2 regions of the Caldicoprobacter faecalis genome follow, and region 1 is predicted to be linked to the other one. Evidence: riboswitches for the same ligand, from Rfam matches in the RefSeq annotation. Region 1 holds a riboswitch; the other holds the start of a gene.
The links. A riboswitch is a leader RNA that binds a small molecule or an ion and turns the genes downstream of it on or off. The one in region 1 is predicted to bind thiamine pyrophosphate.
Positions count from the first base shown of each region.

Region 1 (8,610 bases):
TGGGGCAGCTGCTGTATATAGTTCTGGCAGGATTTATTTACACAGCATTCTGGTATGTTGCGTCGGTCGTTACGCTTATACCGAATTTACAGCTGTCCACCGACTGGGGTAAAGTTATAAAGACACTTGCAGCCAATCCGGGTAGTGCAGACAAATACGGTATTCAATTGACAGTTTTCTTTACTCCTGAAATCATCACCATGTTTTCGGCTGTTGAAGCGACCCTGATAGGCTTTGGACTGTTTTGGCTTGTATCGGTATTCATTGGTGTGCTTATATTCTGCTTTAATATCGTGATCGGTAAGATGAGCGGGTTGGTAGCAAGCGGCGTGTTCATATTCATGTCATATTTTTCAATCTATGCCGGTACTCTAAACTTTGGTCCTAAAATCTATTATTTTTCACCGTATAGCTGGGCCAGCATGAACTATCTGAACTGGAAGTATACAGGTGAGATTCCTTCGCCGACTTATGCGGTGTTCTGTCTGCTGGGAGCGATATTATTTATGAGCATAGTTTCGGTAATAGTGTTTTGTAAAAAAGATATAAATATACAGGAATGGGGGGCTTGATGTGGCGGAGTATATGGTAGAGGTTTTGGATGCTGTAAAAAAATTTAAAGAGACGGTGGCGCTGAATCATGTGACGGTCAAATTTGAAACCGGCAAGATCCACGGGATAATCGGGCGCAACGGTTCGGGGAAGACCGTGCTTTTCAAATGCATCTGCGGGTTTATGCAATTAACTTCCGGCAGCATTTTGATAGACGGTCGTCCCGTGAGGCCAGGAGCAGCTCAAGAGATCGGCATCATTGTTGAAGACCCAGGCTTTATCGGCTCACTAAGCGGATACAAAAACCTTAAGCTGCTGGCATCCATACGGCGGAAGATATCGGATGCAGAGATTCGTGAGGCGCTTGAACGTGTAGGGCTTGATCCCAACCTCAAAAAACACGTCAGCAAATACTCTTTGGGAATGAGGCACCGGCTAGGAATTGCACAGGCCATAATGGAGAGGCCAAAGCTGCTAATTCTGGATGAGCCGATGAACGGCCTTGATAAGCAGGGCGTTTTAGAAATCCGCGAGGTGCTCAAGGAATTAAATAGGGAAGGAGCTACCATTATATTGTCATCACATTATGCCGAGGACATAGAGGCGCTGTGCGATACCGTTTATGAGATGGACGGAGGTGTTTTGACACGCATTAGCTGACGGATATTATATTGATTGCGAGTAAAAAACCAAAAAACGTTCTTTACATATCCCAGCATTCGGTGTATAATTGTATAAAACTGAATAGATGGATACCAACGCTAGGGGTGCCGAAAGGCTGAGAAAGGGCATGCCGAGAAGGCTGCTCTTAACCCTTTGAACCTGATGTGGTTAGTACCACCGTAGGGAAGCGTTGTGGATATATCGCCACGACAAAAAGCCTACCCTATGGGGGTAGGCTTTTTCGGTTCAATGCCCCTCTCTCCTTTCACCCCTGTTAACATGCGCCCTTTAAAATCCCAAGTGAGTATCCATAAAAACTCCTGATAAGCAAGGTGGCTTTAGGTGCAGAATCGTCAAGCCAATATGTTTGAGCTGCCGACAAGGTATGCGTAAGTGCCAGCAAACAATATAGGCCAGATATAAACATAATTGCCATAAGGTTCCAAAGGCATAAGGTGGAGTTATTTAGTTTTGTCATACATTATAACCAATTTTTGAGAGAGGAGGAATAAAATGCAAATAACGGTAAACGGTCAAAAAACCACAGTAAACGAGGGAATTACCCTATACAACTTTTTAAAGGACAAAGGGCTTGACCCTCAGAAGGTGGTGGTTGAACACAACTACAGGATAGTCAGATCCGAAGAATGGCAAAACATAGTGCTAAAAGAAAACGACAACCTGGAAATCTTGAAATTTGTTGGAGGAGGCTGATACGCCATGGATGACAAACTGGTCATAGCCGGTCAGGAACTCTCAAGCCGGCTTTTCATAGGCACGGGAAAATTCCACTCACATAGGGTCATCCCCGAGGTGATAAACCGCTCGGGAGCGCAGGTGGTTACCGTTGCATTGAGGAGGGTAAACCTGGATTATCCTGAGGAAAACATGCTCAACTACATACCCGACGGGTGCATAATAATGCCCAATACCTCGGGGGCGAGAAACGCCGAAGAAGCGGTGCGCATAGCAAGGATAGCAAGAGCAGCCTGCGGCAGCAACTGGATAAAGATCGAGGTGATCAATGACAACAAATACCTGCTTCCCGACAACTATGAGACCATAAAGGCCACCGAAATACTGGTAAAGGAAGGCTTCATAGTCCTTCCCTATATGAGCCCTGATTTAATAGCCGCACGGAGGCTGAGGGATGCAGGCGCTGCCGCTGTTATGCCCCTTGGCGCCCCGATTGGTACAAACAAGGGGCTGAAAGCCCGGGAACTCATAAAGATCATGATCGACGAGATCGACCTTCCCGTGATAGTCGACGCCGGGCTGGGAAGGCCCTCCCATGCCGCCGAAGCAATGGAGATGGGCGCCGCTGCAGTGCTGGTCAACACCGCCATAGCCACTGCCGACGACCCGGTCGCCATGGCAGAGGCGTTTTCGCTGGCAGTCAAAGCCGGTAGAATGGCTTATCTGGCGGGCATGGGGGTAGTCAAGGAATACGCCGAAGCTTCTTCGCCTCTAACCGGATTTTTAAGATAAGATTCGAGGTGCAGGTATATGAGCTTTTACGACGTGTATCTCAAATATAAAGGCTTTGATTTTGAGGGCTTTTTAAACAGCGTAACCGACAGCCAAATAATGAAAATACTCAGCAAGGAAAAGCTTAATGACCTTGACTTTTTGGCCCTGTTATCCGACAAGGCCAAGGAATACCTGGAACCCATGGCCATCAAAGCAAGGCAGCTTACCCTCAAAAACTTTGGGAGGGCGATCCTGCTCTATACTCCCCTTTACCTTTCCAATTACTGCGTCAACCAGTGTGCCTACTGCGGCTTCAACTGCAAAAATAAGATAGCCCGGAAAAAGCTTTCACTGGATGAGGTGAGAAAGGAGGCCGAAGCCATAGCCTCCACAGGGCTCAAGCACATACTCATTTTAACCGGCGAATCCAGAAAGCATACGCCGGTCTCATACATAAAGAGCTGCGTGGAGGTTTTAAAGGATTACTTCAGCTCCATCTCGATAGAGGTATATCCTCTGGATACCGAGGAGTACGCCGAGCTCATAGAAGCAGGAGTCGATGGCCTCACCCTGTACCAGGAGACATACGACGATGAAGTGTACATGGAAGTGCACCTTAAGGGACCCAAGAGGAATTACAGGTACAGGCTTGACGCTCCCGAAAGGGCGTGCATGGCATCCATGCGCTGCGTCAACATAGGTGCACTTTTGGGGCTGAATGACTGGCAAAAGGAGGCTTTTTTTACCGGGCTGCATGCCAGTTACCTGCAGGATAAGTACCCCGATGTGGAGATAAGCGTATCCCTGCCGCGACTGAGGCCCCATTTCGGGAACTTTACGCCCAGATCCCCTGTCAGCGACAAGGACCTGGTCCAGATAATGTTGGCCATAAGGCTGTTCATGCCACGAGCTGGCATCACCATCTCCACAAGGGAAAGGCCCCAGCTCAGGGATAACCTGATAGGCCTGGGGGTCACCAAGCTTTCAGCGGGGTCTTCCACCCAAGTGGGTGGCCACGCCATTGAGGACAAAGGCGACGGCCAGTTTGACATAGCAGATACCAGGAGCGTGGCGCAGATAAGGGATATGCTGTACAGCAAGGGATTTCAACCGGTCTTCAAAGACTGGCAGGCAATCTGAATCAGACTATGAAAGGATGGTCGTACAGCCGTGAACCGATTTGAAGAAGCACTGGTGAAATATATTGGCCATACAAACCTTCAAAAGCTCCAGCAGGTCAAGGTGGGCATAGCCGGCGCAGGGGGCCTGGGCTCCAACTGCGCTTTAAACCTGGTAAGAAGCGGGATAAAAAGGCTCAAGATAGTGGACTTCGACAGGGTGGAGCTTTCCAACTTGAACAGGCAGTTTTACTTTTACGACCAGGTAGGGATGCCCAAGGTGGAAGCGCTGAAATCAAATTTGCAGAGGATTAATCCAGACGTGGAGATAGAAACACTACAGGAAAAGATCACGCAGGAGAACATCCATGAAATATTCGATGACTGCGACATCATCATTGAGGCTTTTGACAACCCCTCATGTAAAAAGATGATAGTGGAGCATTACGGCTCAAGCGGTAAACTGGTGGTGGCGGTCTCGGGCCTGGGCGGCTGGGGCAACAGCGATGACATCAAGGTAAAAAAGGTCCACTCCACCCTGTATATAGTAGGGGACATGCGTTCAGAAGTGGATAAAGAAACTCCACCCCTATCACCCAGAGTCAACATAGCAGCTGCCAAACAGGCAGATACGGTACTGGAGTTTATCTTAGGGGGGAGAAATCTGTGAAGGAGCTTTTCAGGATAATCGACGCCAACATAAACAGGGCATCGGAAGGGATAAGGGTTTTGGAAGACATAGCCAGGTTTTACTACAACAACGCCAGCTTGACAGAAAAGCTCAAAAGGTTGAGGCATGAAATAAGAAAGAACATCATGGAGTACCTGCCCCAGTGCATTTCGGAGCGAAACGCATTGGATGACGTTGGCCTGCCGGTGTCTGGCAGCCTTAACGTCGATGGCAGAAATGACCTGTTTGAGGTGATCGCTGCCAACTTTAAAAGGTGCCAGGAAGCCTTAAGGGTTATAGAGGAAAACTTAAAGCTGCTGGGCAAATACCAGCTTTCAAAGCTGTACGAAAGGTTAAGGTTTGAGTGCTATACACTTGAAAAGGAATACATAAGTGCCGACTGGGCACTGGAAAAGAGGAAGAAACTGGACACCGACATATACTGCATTACAGCCGAGGAGTATTCCAGGGGCAGGACCAACATAGAGGTAGTGGCCCAGATGATAGAGGCGGGGATAAAGATAATCCAATACCGCGAAAAGGATAAAAAGCTCATCGACAAGTACAGGGAATGCGTCCAAATACGCGAGATGACCCAAAAAGCCGGTGTGACCTTTATAGTCAACGACCACGTTGATCTGGCCATGATGATTAGGGCAGACGGGGTACACATAGGGCAGGATGACCTGCCGGTTGAAAAGGTGAGGGAGTTGGTGGGCGAAAGGATGATAATAGGGGTATCCACCCATTCGCCGGAACAGGCCCAAAAAGCGGTGGCCGGCGGAGCCGATTACATAGGGGTGGGTCCCATATACAGGACCTTTACAAAGAAGGACGTATGCCAGCCGGTAGGGCTTGAATACCTTGAATATGTGGTACAAAACATCGATATACCCTTTGTGGCCATTGGCGGCATAAAGGAGCACAATGTCCTTGAAGTCAAAAGGGCGGGAGCAAAGTGCATAGCCATGGTGACCGAAATCGTGGGGGCAGACGATATAAAAGCCAAGATTGAATCCATTAGAAGGCGTCTGACCTGGTAAAATCAAAAGTGCATAAGCTTAAAAGACCCCATGCGCACTTCACCTGTACACGCTTGCAGATATCAAGCCGAAAAATAATCTAATCTTTTTCATTAAATTTGGCCTCCAAATAGCCTCTGTTGTTGGCTATACAAAACGGTTAAACATGAATAAACATTTTACATTGATAGCACTTTACTGGATTCGTCCAATAAGCGTTTGTTCGATAACCATTAAGGCTTATAAGACGGCACAAAGCCGCCGAACGGACTGAAACGTTATATATACAAAAACCGCTACGTATATCGTACACGGTTTAGATGATAAAAATGAGTTTTTACCAATTAACAAAAATAAAAAAGGAGATGGGTTATAATGGAATACACCACGCAGATGGATGCCGCAAGGAAAGGCATCGTCACAAGAGAGATGGAAATAGTGGCACAAAAGGAAGGAAAGACGGCCAGGGAAATAATGGAACTGGTAGCCTGCGGCAAGGTGGTAATACCCGCCAATAAAAACCACAAAAGCCTTAACCCCGAAGGCATAGGCCAGGGCCTGCGCACAAAGATAAACGTGAATATCGGCATTTCCCGCGACTGTTTCGATTTTGATGCCGAAATAGAAAAGGCGCAAAAGGCTATAGAGCTCAAAGCCGAATCCATCATGGACTTGAGCTCCTACGGCAAAACTCGCCAGTTCAGGCAAAAGCTCATAGAGATATCCCCGGCCATGATAGGCACGGTGCCCATATACGATGCCGTAGGATATTATGACAAGGACATAGGAGAGATAACGGCGCGAGAGTTTATAGATATAGTGGAAATGCACGCCCGTGACGGTGTGGATTTCATGACCATACACGCAGGGGTAAACAAGGAAACCGTACGCCGCTTTAAAAACAATCCCCGCCTCACCAACATCGTCTCTCGGGGCGGATCCATCATATTCTCCTGGATGCAGCTTACCGGCAACGAAAATCCCTTCTATGAATATTTCGATGACATACTTGATATATTTGCAAAATACGACGTGACGATAAGCCTGGGGGATGCCTTCAGGCCTGGAAGCATACACGATTCCACCGACGCAGCGCAAATAGAAGAGCTGATAGTTCTGGGCGAGCTGACAAAGCGGGCATGGGAAAAGAACGTCCAGGTCATGATAGAAGGCCCTGGCCACATGCCCTTAAGCGAGATTGCCGCCAACGTCCTGCTGGCCAAAAAGCTGTGCCATGGCGCACCGTTTTACGTCCTGGGTCCCATCGTGACCGATATAGCACCGGGATATGACCACATAACCAGCGCCATAGGGGGAGCCATAGCAGCAGCCAGCGGCGCCGACTTCTTATGCTACGTAACCCCAGCAGAACACCTAAGGTTGCCAACGCTTGAGGATATGAAAGAGGGCATCATAGCCGCAAAGATAGCAGCCCATGCGGCCGACATCGCCAAGGGCATAAAGGGCGCAAAGGAATGGGACGACAGAATGAGCCAGGCAAGGAGAAACCTCGACTGGGAAGAGATGTTCAGCCTGGCCATCGACAGCGAAAAGCCCAGAAGATACCGCATGGAATCGACACCTGAGTACGAGGACACCTGCACCATGTGCGGCAAGATGTGCGCCGTACGAAACATGAACAGGATATTAAAAGGAGAGGATGTAAGTTTGATATGATATCCTCTCCTTTTTTGAGTGAGCCTCATAGATTTCTCTCGTATATTATCCTCAATCCCTCCAAGGTGAGCAGGGGATTGGTCTCCTGTATGGTCTCGGACTCCTCGGCTATCATGTGCGCCAGGCCCCCCGTAGCAATTACCTTGGCATCCTCACGTCCCAGCTCCTTTTTCATACGCCTTACAATATAGTCCACCTGCCCCACATAGCCGTATATTATGCCGGCCTGTATGCTATTGACGGTGTTCTTGCATATGACCTGCGGGGGCTTGACAAGCTCAACTTTGGGCAGTTTAGCCGCTCTCTGATATAGCGCTTCTGTAGAGATAGCGATGCCCGGCGCAATGCATCCGCCCAGGTACTCGCCTTTATCAGAAATGGCACAAAACGTGGTGGCCGTCCCGAAATCCACCACTATAATAGGACCGCCATATATCTCATATGCGGCCACGGCGTTCACTATCCTGTCGGCTCCAACTTCCTTGGGGTTTTCGTAGCGGATGTTCATGCCCGTTTTTATCCCCGGCCCCACTATCAACGGCTTAACATTGAAGTACTTGTGGCACATCTCTTCTATCGCGTTCATCATGGGGGGCACCACCGAAGAAATGGCGATAGCATCGATGTCCTTCGGCGAAAGGCCTTTATACTGGAACAAATTCAGTATTATCATGGCAAATTCATCGGCAGACTTATCCCTGTCCGATGCCAGCCTCCAATGGCTGAGCAGCTTTTTTCCATCATACACCCCTGCAACGATATTGGTATTCCCTATATCCATTACCAGCAGCATATATCGCTCACACTCCTTTTTTATGCACGCAAGAAACTTTTATTAAAACGTCGACAGCAATTGTACGAACCACTGTCCGTCAGTAAGTAAGGTTATCACAAAGAATTTGTCAGTCAAGTCCCTTTTATTTTTTCAACGTATTCGTATTTGTTCATCATTGTTTTCTATTTTATAATCGAATTACGTTTGACAGTGTAATTTTCCAGTTTTTCATATGCGAAGAGTGAACTACCATATCTGCATTCAAAACATTCCCGCATCCCTTACATACATACAGTCCCCTGTGCTTCCTGTTGCTTTTCCTTATTACTCCACACCTGCTGCACCGCTGCGATGTGTATCCCTCTTCTACCTCAACATACTCCATACCATAGCACCTGCACTTCGCTTCCAATTTACTCCTGAACTTCTCATACGGTATGCTCACAAAGTTCTGATTGTTCACCTTCCCCAGTTCTATACCCCGCTTTATATCCTACATCTCCCCTATTACTATCACACCTATCCTTTCCCCTAAACAATGCTTGACTATATAATTAACCGCCTGATTTAAAAAGTTTTCAATGGTATGCTGCTTCTTGAGAGTATCTCAGCAAGTTTTCTCCCACATTTAACCCCTTGCTTGCTGTAAACTGACTGCAATAT
Region 1 is NZ_FOXR01000050.1:445-9,054, reverse strand. It holds gene BM241_RS12540 (hypothetical protein) at 1-572, shown strand, start outside; gene BM241_RS11380 (ABC transporter ATP-binding protein) at 574-1,212, shown strand; TPP riboswitch at 1,306-1,418, shown strand; gene thiS (sulfur carrier protein ThiS) at 1,729-1,929, shown strand; gene BM241_RS11370 (thiazole synthase) at 1,936-2,703, shown strand; gene thiH (2-iminoacetate synthase ThiH) at 2,722-3,825, shown strand; gene thiF (sulfur carrier protein ThiS adenylyltransferase ThiF) at 3,856-4,473, shown strand; gene BM241_RS11355 (thiamine phosphate synthase) at 4,470-5,516, shown strand; gene thiC (phosphomethylpyrimidine synthase ThiC) at 5,871-7,172, shown strand; gene BM241_RS11345 (type III pantothenate kinase) at 7,198-7,965, opposite strand; partial or broken gene BM241_RS13245 (RNA-guided endonuclease InsQ/TnpB family protein) at 8,198-8,610, opposite strand, start outside.

Region 2 (8,610 bases), on a different contig from region 1:
TAATAACCATCTAACAAAGTATTAAATACCACATCACAGCATCAAAGTCTTCCATATAATAGCGGGGACGCCCATACCGACTATTAAGATTCTCACATGCTCTTTATAACTACAGGCCTTTTGAAAATATTTACGATATTACTTTTATTTTTTCAATCTTTCTCAGTGTATGCCTCCCGGTCATACAACAACTACCCTATTCAGTTGGCGATCTTTTTATAGCTATTTGAATCAGGAGCTGAGCTTTTTAATTGTTCGAAGCTTTCTGACAAACACCCCAACGCCGCCATTTATGCCAATGTCCATCAGCTGACGCCGTTTTTTGCCGATGGTTGCACTCCATCGCTATACCTTGACACGACCTCTTAGCTCCGAGACGCGGTGCCCAGCTTTGCCTCGAGATAATCTATAAACTGGCGAGCCGTGCGGCCTGAGCGGCCGTTATACCTTTTCTCCCAGCGCAAGGCCTCTTCCCTCAAAGCATCGGCGTCCATCGAGATCCCGCGTCTGGCCGCAAGGCGTTCCACCATCTCCAGGTAGGTCCTCTGGTTGGGCGCGGTGAAGGTCAGGGTTATGCCAAACCGATCCGACAGCGACAGCTTCTCCTGCATCGAGTCGATGGGCGAGATTTCATCCTCCTGGCCTGAATACGCGCCGCTCCTATCGCGATGGAACTCCCTTACCAGGTGCCTGCGGTTGGACGTAGCGTACACCACCACGTTGGCAGGTCTGGCCTTAAGCCCTCCTTCTAGCAGCGCTTTTATATGCTTGTATTCCACTTCGCCTTCTTCAAAAGACAGGTCGTCCACAAACAGTATGAACTTCTGCCTGCGCCCTTCCAGCTGTTCCAGTATCTGATAATAATCCCTCAGGCAGTCCTTGGGCACCTCCACAATTCTCAAGCCCTGCCCGGCATACCGGTGCACCAGCGCTTTGACCAGTGACGATTTGCCGGTGCCCTTATCGCCATAAAGCAGTACGTTGTTGGCCCTGTACCCTTTGAGCAGCTGCTCGGTGTTCTCGATCAATTTTGCCTTTTGCTCCTCATAGCCCACCAGCTGGTCCAGCGTCACAGGATCCACGCCGGCAATTCCTTTAAGGCGTCCATGGCCATCCACACGCTCCCACCTGAAACCCTTGAATATGCCAAACATGCCAGACCCGTTGCGGTAGAAGTGATGTGCCAGCTCCCGCACCCCCCAGTTTACCACCTGGTGATACGGTACCGGCTGGTTTATTCCACCACAGGCGAATATATTTAGCCATCCGTCGATGCCAGTCTTGTGCCTGGCCAGGGTTAAAAGCTCATTCCAGTCCACCATGGCTATTTGCCTTAAGTGCCCCAACTCAAATTCCATGGCAGCCTTCAGCCATCCCGGAATCCCTTCAAAGCCTGCGTGTTCGGCAAAGCGGCTAAAAACGGTCTCGTGGCTCAGCATATTGTAGCCCCAGTAGGCCTTCCACAGCATATCCCCTGCAACGCCTCCCTCGTCCTGTGCAGCGTTCTTCTGGTTACCACCATTACGTATCTCCTCAAGGCAACCTACATCCTTGGCTTTACTCCCATCCTCCATCTCCTCACGGCAGCCCATATCGTTTGCCTGTGACTCCTGTGTACTTCCATGGTGCGGCCAAACGCCATCATTGCAGGGCAATGCTCCGTTTTCCCCGGATAAAAAGCTGCTTTCCGAAAGTTCACCGCCATATAATGAAGTGCCATCACCGTATTGAAGGATGCCGATTTCCACCAGAGCGTTTATCATACAGTGTACAAAACGGTTGTAGTCATCCCACAGCCGTCCGGCACAAACGCCGTCGCTTACAAGGCCGGCCACAAAATCCTCGAATGCCTGAACAGCCGGCTCATGCCGCAGCTGCCTGTACAAAACCAGGCCCTTCAAGGCCCTGTCGACCCTCCTTGCCTGTTCCTCAATGCGACTCATTGCAACATTTTCAACGCGCATCTCCAGTTCCCCCCATAACCCTGTGTCTTATTCGTTCAACCTCATGGTATACCCTCTCCAAGTCTATAGTGGTCAGCTGCCGCTTCCTCATCAATACCTTTCCGTTTACAATAACGGTATCAACGTCAGCGTCGCGCCCGCTGTACACCAGATGGGTGACCGGGTCAGCAGCAGGATGATAATGCGGGGCATCACACCTGACCAGTATTATATCGGCCTTCTTTCCCGGCTCCAGGGAACCTATCTCATGGCTCCACCCTATAGCCTTTGCACCGCAAACAGTGGCCATTTTAAGGGCCTGTTTTGCCGGAATAACGGTTGGGTCCTCATTTATGCCTTTGCCCAGCAAAGCGGCAAAGGTCATCTCCCTCATAACGCTCAGGCTGTTATTGCTGGCTGCGCTGTCGGTCCCCAGCCCCACGTTTATCCCCTTTTCAAGGAGCCGGGATACCTGCGCGATGCCGCTGCCCAGCTTTAAATTGCTAACAGGGCAGTGCGCCACCTGTACGTCGTGTTCCTTAAGTATGTCCATATCGCGCTGCGTAAGGTGCACGCAGTGAGCGGCCAAAACCGGCAGATTAAAAAAGCCTATACTCTCCAGGTATTCAACAGGGGTTTTTCCATGTTTCTTCAATGCCTCTTCGACTTCGGTGCGCGTCTCGGCCAAATGGATGTGGAGGCCCACCCCCAGTTGCCCTGCCAGATCCATGCAGCGCTTCAGGTAGTCACCGTCACAGGTATAGATGGCATGTGGCCCCACCATAACCCTTATACGCCCTCCTGCCCGGCCGTGCCATTCCTCCCACAGCCGGCGGTTTTCCGCAAGGCGCTGCTCCGACCTGGCATCCGGCCCCTGCAATCCTCTTGCCAGAACAGCTCGAATCCCTGAATGCTCCACCGCTTTTGCGGTTTGATCCATGAACATGTACATATCGGCAAAAGCGGTGACCCCGCTCATGGCCATTTCTGCAATGGACAGCATGGACAACCAGTAAGCGTCCTGTGGCTGCAACCTATCCTCAAGAGGCCATATCTTTTGCGCCAGCCAATCCATGAGCGGAATATCGTTGGCATAGCCCCGGAACAGCGACATAGCCGAATGGGTATGGGTATTGACAAACCCAGGTAAGGCCAGCATGCCACAGCCGTCAAGTATCTCATCGGGCACAAAACCCGCAGGCAGACGTTCTTCATCCCCTACGTATGCAATTGTATCGCCTTCTACGGCAATGCAGCCGTCAGGATATCGATTGTCTTGATCATCCATGGTAATTACATAAACGTTTCTTATGAGAGCCTTCATAACATACCGGCGCAGCACATCCTATCTCTACACAGGATATCACAAATGCGCCCATTGCCTCCTTCCGTGCATTTATATGCTTATCTTGAACCGCCTCAGTTTTCACCTCTGGCTTCACACGCCAAACTCATTTTATCCTTCAAAAACGCTTGTCCCGGCACAGCATTTCCATGTAAACTCAATAAGACATAAGATAGCGTTCCTGCTCTGGGGTCAGGGAATCGATGTTGATGCCCATGGCCTGGAGTTTCATCCGTGCCACCCTGTAATCGATAAACCGTGGAACGCTGTATACTTTTGGTTCGAGCTTGTCCCCGTTCTCAATCAGATACTGCACCGAAAGGGCCTGCAGCGCAAAGCTCATATCCATGATTTCGGCAGGGTGCCCGTCACCCGAGGCCAGGTTCACCAGCCTTCCCTGGGCCAGGAGATTCAGCACCCTTCCATCCTTCATCACGTAGCCCTCAACATTATGGCGCATCATGCGCTTTTCCACCGCCAGGGCCTCCAGATCAGGTTTGCATATTTCAACGTCAAAGTGCCCCGCATTGGCTAGCAGTACCCCATCCTTCATCCTTTCAAAGTGCTCTCGCCTTATGACCTTGGTGCAACCGGTGGTGGTTATGAATACATCGCCAATCTCGGCAGCCTCAAGCATGGTCATCACCCTGAAGCCATCCATGGCAGCCTCCAAGGCTTTTATCGGGTCCACCTCGGTTATGATCACGTTTGCACCAAGGCCCCTGGCCTTCATGGCCACCCCTTTTCCGCACCAGCCATACCCTGCCACCACCACGTTCTTGCCCGCGATGATGAGGTTTGTGGTGCGCATGATACCATCCCATACCGACTGTCCCGTGCCATACCGGTTGTCGAAGAGGTGTTTACAGTAGGCATCATTTACGGCGATCATGGGAAACTTAAGCTTGCCTTCCCGTTCCCTGGCCCGCAGCCTGAGGACGCCGGTGGTGGTCTCCTCGCAGCCGCCTATTATCCTGTCACACAGTTCCTGGCGCGAAGAATGCAGCATAGCCACCAGGTCTCCCCCATCATCGATGATGATGTCGGGCCTTATATCCAGCGTCCTGCTCAAATGCTCTTTATACTCCTCTTCGGTGGCGCCGTGCCATGCATGAACTGTAAGCCCGGCTTTTACCAGCGCCGCCGCCACGGCATCCTGCGTAGATAAAGGGTTGCTGCCGGTGACAGCAACTTCAGCACCTCCGGCTGCCAAAACGAGGCACAGATAAGCCGTTTTGGCCTCTAGATGTACCGACACCGCAATCTTCTTACCCTTAAAAGGTTTTGTCGCCTCAAATTCCTTCTCCAGTTGGTTGAGCAATGGCATGTAGCGCCTGACCCAGTCGATTCGTCTCTGGCCTTCATCTGCCAGAGTTATGTCTCTGATAGTGCTGTTCATAGAAAAATGCCTCCCCGTATTGATTTCGCAAAGTACAGCATAACCATATTTTAGCACATTGTCACAAAAATGTATCGTTAAATTCTAAACGTATGACAATCCTTACCCCTTTTCTCGGTTTTAGTAGTATGCTATAATTAATATAGCATCCCGTTTGCCGCTGTATCATATCCAGAAAGCGTATTTGCATATCTATTATACCGTATTCCTCAGCGTTTTACTTCAACGGGAGTAAAAACGTATAAGGAGGAATGGGTAGTATGGGGGCCCAGTATGTCAAGGAGTTTAATGCGGATCTGGGAGAGCTTTCATTACTTGCAGGCGGCAAACACTGGAAAAGATTCCATGCCAGCAAGATAATCAAGTTTCAACGCACCACCGGCATAAAGAAAATACTATTCTTCTCCAAGCCCGTTGAAAGGATAGAAGTTCACGTTCAGGGCGAAGATGCACCATATATCATCGAAAAGGGCATTATAAAGGACGATTTCCAGTGGATCGTCGATGTGCTCAAGAGATTCGCAGAAAAGAACAAGGTACCATTTAACGAGTAAAGTCCAGGCAAAATACCTGGACTTTTTATTTTACAAGCATCGCATTCAAAGGATTGTAATAACCGAAGATTCCAAACTTTTGTGTATAAATGATTAAAGGAGTTTCCTCCTGAGTTTTTTACTTTGCACATTAAGCTGAATAATTAGAAGAGGATCTATTATCCATGTGCAGTTGGAATTCGAGGGACCTGTACAGCAACCCTACAATCACCATTGAGATTATAAGCTCTGGAAGCAGGTAAGAGCCGTTGTAGAGTATGGAGTATACCCATGGGCTTTGTCCCTCAGGAGCGTAACTTGCAAAGACCGTTACACCCGATATCACATGGCATATGAAGCGCCCCAGTATACCCAAGAATACCCCGGCCATAACCCCAGCCATGCCCTTTTGCCTGAACAAACCAGCCAAACCGAGGCAGCCAAACGCTATGATATAATCGAACAATATCGATATTATATGATAGCTGTATTTTTCGCCCAGAATAAACTGAAGCAAGCCATATGCCATCCCGGCAAGTATGCCCCCTCGGGCACCCCATCTTACCGCAAAAAAGAGTATTGGAACCATGGATCCTGCCGTAACCGACCCACCTTGCGGTAATTCATAAACCTTTACATAGCTAAGCACCTGCGCCAGAGCTATCATAACTCCGGCTTCCACCAGCATCCTGGTGTTCGTCCTCTTCATACTATCCTCTCCTCCCTTTTTCCGGGGAGAAAAAAGACTACATGCCAAACAATAGGGCACGTAGTCCCCTTCCACAATTCGTTCCCTACGCTGGCATTACCCAGATCAGGTTCATCGGGTCGGAGTCATACAACTCCCTCTCAGCCGAATTGCTTCAGCTCCCCGTTTGATATTTAATTTTTATTATGGTAATATAATAACATTTATACATGTAATTGTCCAGGCCTAGCACCCAACATTTTAACCCCGATAACCTCAATAAATCCATTAAAAATCAAATGAAAGTCCATTTCCCCATCTTACAACAAGATTGTGGCAAAATTTCATACAAAAGCGCATTTGTTTTTCTATGGCTCCACATATATTGCTACAGCAGTTTCATCTATTACATGCGGGTTTACCTGCTGACCGTTTACCAGGATTTTCTCGATACCTTCTCCTCCTTCAAATACTACTCTGAATCCCTTTTGCCCTTCAGGGTATTCATAATACAACTTCTCCATCTCTATTTTCACTGTATCCATATCCTTCCGATACTTTATTCTATATAAATTGTACTTTCCATTCTTATAATTTTCCGTAATCATATCATCTTCATAATAAACATATTCCGCCTGCGCAACTCCCGGGAAAACATGGAATTTTACTTTTATGCCATCGGCAGTGCAGCTTACCGGTTCAGCCATGGGTATTATTGCTCCCGCTTTAACAAAAAGCGGCATTTTATCCAATGGCGCTTCAACGAGATAGTATTTGCCACCTTCATATTCTTTTCCCGTCCACCAGTCTATCCAGTTACCTTCTGGCAAATATACTGCCCTTATCGTTTTGCCGGGTTCATATATGGGAGCTCCAAGTATGCTATCTCCCAGCATAAACTCGTCAAACATGAAATAAGTTTTCTCATCACCCGGATATTCCAAAACAAGAGGTCTCAGTACGGGCATGCCGTTTTTGTGTGATTCATAAAACAAATTGTAGATATACGGCAACAGCTTATAGCGCAACTTTATAAATTGCGTAGCGATTTTTTGTGCTCGTTCTCCAAACGCCCATGGCTCCTGTTCCCTCTTTCCCAGCGCATTGTGATTCCTACAAAACGGATAGAATACGCCTACCTGAATCCATCTTATAAAAAGTTCTTCACTACAATCATCTTCAAAACCTCCTATATCGGCTCCGCAGAACGGCTCTCCCGAAAGCCCCATGTTTAAAAGCATTGGAATGGAAAGCTTGACGTGATCCCAGTGACTCCTGTTGTCCCCTGTCCACACAGCCGCGTATCTCTGTATACCCGAAAAAGCCGCCCTTGTCAATATAAAAGGCCGTTGATTGGGTCTAAACCTCAACATCGCATCCTTAGTCGCCATAGCCATATTCAGCGCATAAACATTGTGAAACTGTGCGTGTGTGATTGGCTGGCCATCGTTTAAGTGTATCATATCCTCGGGCATAGTTTTAGAAGGTGTATCCATAACCGCTGGCTCATTCATGTCATTCCATATTCCGTCTATTCCCATTTCAATAAATTCTCTGTGTTTCTCTGCCCACCATTTCCTCACATCGCTCCTCGAAAAGTCAGGAAAGCATGAAGGCCCTGGCCAAACCCTACCCACAAAAGGCAAACCATTACTGTCTGTAACAAAATAGCGGTTTTCAAGGCCTTCTTTGAACACACTATAATTTCCGTCTACCTTAACACCTGGGTCTATAATAGTTACCATTTTAAATCCCATCTCTTTAAGCCGTTTTAACATTGCTTTTACATCAGGGAACCTTTCTTTGTCAAAAGTAAATACTCTGTACCCATCCATGTAATGTATATCCAAATATATTGCATCGCAGGGAATGCCCTTCTCCCTAAAAGTCTTAGCCAGCTGTTCAACCTCACTCTGAGGATAATAGCTGTACTTGCTTTGGTGATATCCCAAAGCCCATATAGGTGGCAGGTCTATTCGACCTGTAATATCGGTATATCCCTTTATTATATCTTTCATGGTTTGGCCATAAATAAAGAAGAAACTCAACGGTCCCTTTTCAGCCCCAAATTCGACTTTACTGCTATCGCTTTTCCCCATATCAAAGTAGGTCCTAAACGTATTGTCAAAATATATACCGTAACATCCATATCGATTGAATCCGATGAAAAAGGGAAAACTGGCATATAGTGGATCAGTGCTCTCGGTATGGGGTTCATAGCAATCGGTATTCCACATTGTGTATTTTGCGCCCCTCTTGTTCAAGAACCCCGTCTTTTCTCCTAAACCATAAAAACACTCATCTTCCCTTATCTTTATAGCACATGACCGCTTGCTTTCTTCCAAGGTCAATTCTATATCATCAAGTTTTAGCCCATACCTACCTTCTATTTCCATATTGCAGTTGTCTTTATGCACTTTTAAACGCAATAAACCAGTGGAAATGCACATACAGTCGTCCTTTTCGCTTACGTCAAATGCAATATCTTTATTTTTTATGACCACTGCCTGGCTGTATGGATCCTTAGAACCAAATGCAACGTCAATGTTTATTATTCCCTCGTCAAATATTTCGATGTACACATTAACGTTTTTAGTTTCCAGTGCTACCATGTTTCCTGTTACTCTATATGTTTCAATCTTGTCCAGCATTTGCTTCATTCCCCTCCCGAAAAATTTTATGGTATATTGCTATTGACCTAC
Region 2 is NZ_FOXR01000010.1:21,578-30,187, forward strand. It holds gene BM241_RS05580 (ATP-binding protein) at 366-1,964, opposite strand; gene BM241_RS05585 (amidohydrolase) at 1,954-3,285, opposite strand; gene BM241_RS05590 (adenosylhomocysteinase) at 3,446-4,687, opposite strand; gene BM241_RS05595 (hypothetical protein) at 4,948-5,241, shown strand; gene thiT (energy-coupled thiamine transporter ThiT) at 5,372-5,929, opposite strand; TPP riboswitch at 5,995-6,104, opposite strand; gene BM241_RS05605 (glycoside hydrolase family 31 protein) at 6,277-8,568, opposite strand.
Region 2: it holds a riboswitch for thiamine pyrophosphate, as region 1 does, so the genes downstream of both, thiT (energy-coupled thiamine transporter ThiT) here and thiS (sulfur carrier protein ThiS) in region 1, are expected to answer to the same signal.